Regions from separate parts of the Bradyrhizobium sp. CCBAU 45321 genome, predicted to be linked through region 2. Evidence: predicted binding sites of a transcription regulator. Region 2 holds the regulator's gene; the other holds the start of a gene.
What was found. Region 2 encodes PhoB, which activates phosphate uptake and scavenging genes when phosphate is short. Its sites were predicted from a motif close to TGTCATNNANCTGTCAT; they were not measured.
Positions count from the first base shown of each region.

Region 1: ACM43_RS24955 (DUF2794 domain-containing protein) is a predicted target of PhoB. The motif match lies at 1,227-1,243, and genes of this name have one in related genera.

Region 1 is NZ_LFKZ01000126.1:325,096-327,551, reverse strand. Features, by position in the region: gene ACM43_RS24960 (GNAT family N-acetyltransferase) at 149-679, shown strand; gene ACM43_RS24955 (DUF2794 domain-containing protein) at 789-1,160, opposite strand; gene ACM43_RS24950 (DUF1223 domain-containing protein) at 1,694-2,456, opposite strand, start outside.
Region 2 is NZ_LFKZ01000130.1:492,346-494,801, reverse strand. Features, by position in the region: gene phoU (phosphate signaling complex protein PhoU) at 1-472, shown strand, start outside; gene phoB (phosphate regulon transcriptional regulator PhoB) at 495-1,202, shown strand; gene ACM43_RS34875 (GcrA family cell cycle regulator) at 1,501-2,013, opposite strand.

The sequences.
Region 1 (2,456 bases), on a different contig from region 2:
ATTGCGCAGCAATTTTGCGCTGATGCGACGAAGCAATCCAGAGTCCCTCCGCGGATGCATTTCTGGATTGCTTCGCTGCGCTCGCAATGACGCTGCGGAGGCGGCGGAACCCCTTCCAGCAGTCGGACGAAGGCTCTATCCTTCCCCCATGTCCGCACCCGATATCAGGCCCACCACCGAGGCCGACCTTCCCGCCGTCACCGCCATCTACCAGCAGGCCGTCCGCGAGGGCACGGCGACATTCGAGCTGGAGCCGCCCGACCTCACCGAAATGACGCGCCGCTATCGCGCGCTGATCGACGGCGGCTATCCCTATTTCGTCGCCATGCTGGACGGGCGCGTGGCCGGCTATGCCTATGCCGGCGCCTACCGGCCGCGGCCGGCCTATCGCTTCACGGTGGAGAACTCGATCTATCTCGATCCCTCCTTCCACCGCCGCGGCGTCGGCTCAATGCTGCTGGAACGGCTGATCGCCGAATGCGAGGCGCGCGGCTTCCGCCAGATGATCGCTGTGATCGGCGATTCCGCCAATGCCGGATCGATCGGCGTGCACACGAGGTGCGGCTTCAAGATGATCGGCACGCATCCCAGTGTCGGGCTGAAATTCGGCCGCTGGCTGGACACCGTGATGATGCAGCGCGACCTCGGCGAGGGCGCAAGTACGGTGCCGACAAAGTAGGTGTCGTAGGGTGGGCAAAGCGAAGCGTGCCCACCGTTCGCCGCACTAGAGAAAGCGCGTGGGCACGGCGCTACGCGCCTTTGCCCACCCTACGGCACCGTTCGTTCGTCTACACCACCGCCAGTTTGCGATCGATCACCAGCAGCACCCGCTCGAGCTCGTGGCCGCGGCGCAGGATCAGGCCGGTCGCCGAGATCACGCTGTACATGCCCTGCTTGCGCGCCAGCCGCGGGTCCTTCTCGATGCGATAGATCGGCACTTCCGAGGCGCGGCGATAGACCGAGAACACGGCGCGATCCTTCAGGAAGTCGATGGCATAATCGCGCCACTCGCCGTCAGCGACCATGCGGCCGTAGAGATTGAGAATCCGGTGCAGCTCGAGCCGGTTGAACGTCACCCGGTTTGGCTGCGTAAGCGCCGCGGCAGGACGCGCCGCCGCGCGCTGCTCGCTCGGGTCGGCATCCTCCGACGTCAGACTCATGGGAAGCGCCTCCTCATCGCACGGCTATGACCCGCGTCCGCCAAGATCGTCCCCGGAACCGCGTTCGTGACAATTGCATGATTGCGCCAACCGTTCCGCATCGCAAGGGGCTCGACCCATCGAATCGGCGTCCATCAGGGCACACGCAAGGGTGGAACTCCGTCGCGGCAAACCGTCACGGGATCGTTAGCAGGAATCATAGTATCGCCGCTTTTCCGCCAACCGCCTGCCGCCCTGCACTGCGAAAAGGGTGACGTGCGTTGACCCGGTCCTTTCGGTTCCGGATTCCTCAGCCCCCAGCCCCCCGGGGTCGAACAGGATCGGGTCTGTACGCACGACAAGGAGGGCCAACGCAAGTTGGTCCTTTTTTGTTTGTGCCGGGATGTTTCCGGCGCCCGTCATTCCGGGGCGCGCGAAGCGCGAGCCCGGAATCCATTTCTCAGCTCGGATAATGGGATTGATGGATTCCGGGCTCGCGCCAAGTGGCGCGCCCCGGAATGACGAGAGACTGATGTCTCAAGAAGATCTGCGCTTCAATGCAGCGACGTGTACGCCGCACCCAGCATCGGGCCCGGTCGCTCGCGGCTGCCGTCCTGGACGTAGACCACTGCGCCGTCGACGCCGTCGCGCGTGAGGTTCTCGATCGGCACCGTCCAGCTCTCCGGGCGGCCGGTCCAGTCGCCGACCTTGAGCAGGCTACGCACCACGTTGTGATAGGTGACCTGCTGTCCCTTGTTCTCGCCGCGGGTGATCGCGATCGGCACCGACTTGGCGATCGAGCAGATCCAGACCTCGCCGCGCGAGACCGCGGGCTCCTTGCTGGCGGCGACCGAGACGTTGATCTGCTTGCCCGAGAGCGACATCGTCACCGGCACGCTCATCACGCCGGTGCCCTTGTCGGTCTTGCCGATCGCGTTCTCGATGCCGGCGCGATCGCTGCCGATGACATGGGTGGAGCCGTTGACCACGACCTGCGGCGTGTAGACCTCGCGGTCGCCGCGCATGCGCGAATAGGCACGCTGCCGTGCAGAGAAGCGCGAATCCGCCAGCGTGTCCTTCCAGCCGAGATAGTCCCAGTAATCGATCGGCATGCTCAGCGCGATCACGGAGGGGTCCTTGGAGAGATCGCCGATGATCTGATCGGCGGGCGGGCAGGAGGAGCAGCCCTGCGAGGTGAACAATTCGACGACGGCGCGGGGTTCAGCCTGGGCAGGACGAATGACGGCGATGATCGCACATATGCCGAGAGCTCCCGACCAGAGGGCGCCGGACCAACGTGGAATCAGATGGGAAGCC
Region 2 (2,456 bases):
GCGCGAGATCGTCGGCGCCATGCGCGTTGCGACCGATCTCGAGCGCATCGGCGATCTCGCCAAGAACATGGGCAAGCGCGTCGCGGCGCTGGAGACGGATTTCCATCCGCTCAAGCTGTTCCGCGGCCTGGAGCACATGACCGACCTCGTGCAGCAGCAGGTCAAGTCGGTGCTGGACGCCTATGCCGCGCACGACCTGCCGGCGGCGATGGCGGTGTGGAAGGGCGACGAGGAAGTCGACGCCATCTGCACCTCGCTGTTCCGCGAGCTCCTCACCTACATGATGGAGGATCCGCGCAACATCTCGTTCTGCATCCACCTGATGTTCTGTGCCAAGAACATCGAGCGGATCGGCGACCACGCCACCAACATCGCCGAGACCGTGTTCTACATGATCGAGGGCCAGGCGATCACTGACAAGCGGCCGAAGGGCGACATGACGACCTTCGCCACGACGGTGCCGAACACCTGACGACTTAAGGAGCGACGACCACATGGGCGCACGCATTATGGTGGTTGAGGACGAGGAAGCTCTCACCGAGCTTCTCCGCTACAACCTCGAAGGCGACGGCTATGACGTCGAGACGGTGATGCGCGGCGATGACGCCGACACCCGCCTCAAGGAGCACATTCCCGATCTGATCGTGCTCGACTGGATGCTGCCGGGCCTGTCGGGCATCGAGCTGTGCCGGCGGCTTCGGACCCGTCCCGAGACCAAGCAGCTGCCGATCATCATGCTCACCGCGCGCGGCGAGGAGAGCGAGCGGGTGCGCGGGCTTGCGACCGGCGCGGATGACTACATCGTCAAGCCGTTCTCGGTGCCGGAGCTGCTCGCGCGCGTGAAGGGCCTCTTGCGGCGTGCCAGCCCCGAGCGCCTCGCCACCGTGCTCGCCTATGGCGATATCGAGCTCGACCGCGACAAGCGCCGGGTGGCGCGCTCGGGCCGGCCGATCGATCTCGGCCCGACCGAATATCGCCTGCTGGAGTTCTTCCTGGAGCATCCCGGCCGCGTGTTCTCGCGCGAGCAGCTGCTCGACAGCGTCTGGGGCCGCGACATCTACATCGACGAGCGCACCGTCGACGTCCATATCGGCCGCCTGCGCAAGCTGCTCAATCTCGGCCGCGAGCAGGACCCGATCCGCACCGTCCGCGGCGCCGGCTACGCGCTGGACGATCGTTTCGCGAAGGCTGAGCAGACATAAAGCGCCAGCGACAGCTGGTTTGGCGAACTGCGGCGCCGATCTCGACCGTCATCCCCGGGCGCGCGCAGCGCGAGCCCGGGATCTCAGCGCGAGCGCTTGCGCTCGTCGCGATTAGCCACAAGGCGTGGTTTGGCGAAGACTCGGAGTGACCATCTCGCGCAACAATTGCGCCCTGTGGCTATGGATCCCCGCGTTCGCGGGGATGACACCGAGTGGGTGGAGCCGTCATCGTATGACGGCTGCAGTCTTGGCGATCAAGCTTGGTGATCAAGCTTGTTGATCAGGGAATACCGCAAATTCACCGCGTGCCTGGCTTCGCCGGTGCACGCCGGCGATCCGCTGCGGGCTGATAGGCCACGCGCGAATGCTGGGCGCAGTAGGGCAGGCCTGAGAGCGCCTTGCCGCCGCAGAAGAAGAAATCCGGGCTCGAGGGATCGCCGACCGGCCAGTGGCAGGTCGCCTCGTTCAATTCCAGCAGCGACAGCCGCTGGCTCATCGGCACCACGTTGTCGTAGGTAACCGGCTCGGCTTCCAACTCGACCTCGAAGGCCTGCGCCAGCGCGGTGTTGCCGCGCGCGACGGGGCGGGTCACCCGCATCATGTGCTGCGCGGGCCGTGCCTTGCGCGGCCGCGGCGCTGCCGATGAAGGGCTCTTGGCGCGGCCGGACAGGCCGAGCCGGTGCACCTTGCCGATCACGGCATTGCGGGTCACATTGCCGAGCTCCGCCGCGATCTGGCTGGCCGAAAGTCCGGCCTCCCAGAGCTTCTTCAGCTGCTCGACGCGATCATCGGACCAGGTCAAAACCGTCATTGCACCCTTTCCCTCGCTGCGCGCCTGCCATCCTGGGGCCTTCGCAGCGAATGCTTTAGCCTTGAAAAACCCGTGCCGTCAGAATCCCTTAAGGCTCGCCGGGCGCGCTCAAGACGCCCGAACGTTTACGCCGGTACATGAGGACTTCTGGGATCAGAACTGCTGCACGAGATGTCGTATCTGACAGTCCAAACGCTACAATATGGCGTGACTCCCGCGCAAGAGTCCGCCGACTCGCTTCCACATGTTCCGTGGTGAAAAACCCGCAAAATCGGCACCGCAAGACTACGGAATCAGCGTTTCGCGAGGCTTTCCGGGCGGCATTGACACCCGTCTTGCCAGGCATAAGATAGTGGCACGTGCCGCCCTTAAAAGGCGGCACGTTTCGTTTTCCGGGGCCGGTTGATGGTGCGTCGCGCAATGCATGCCTCACACCGTCCGCA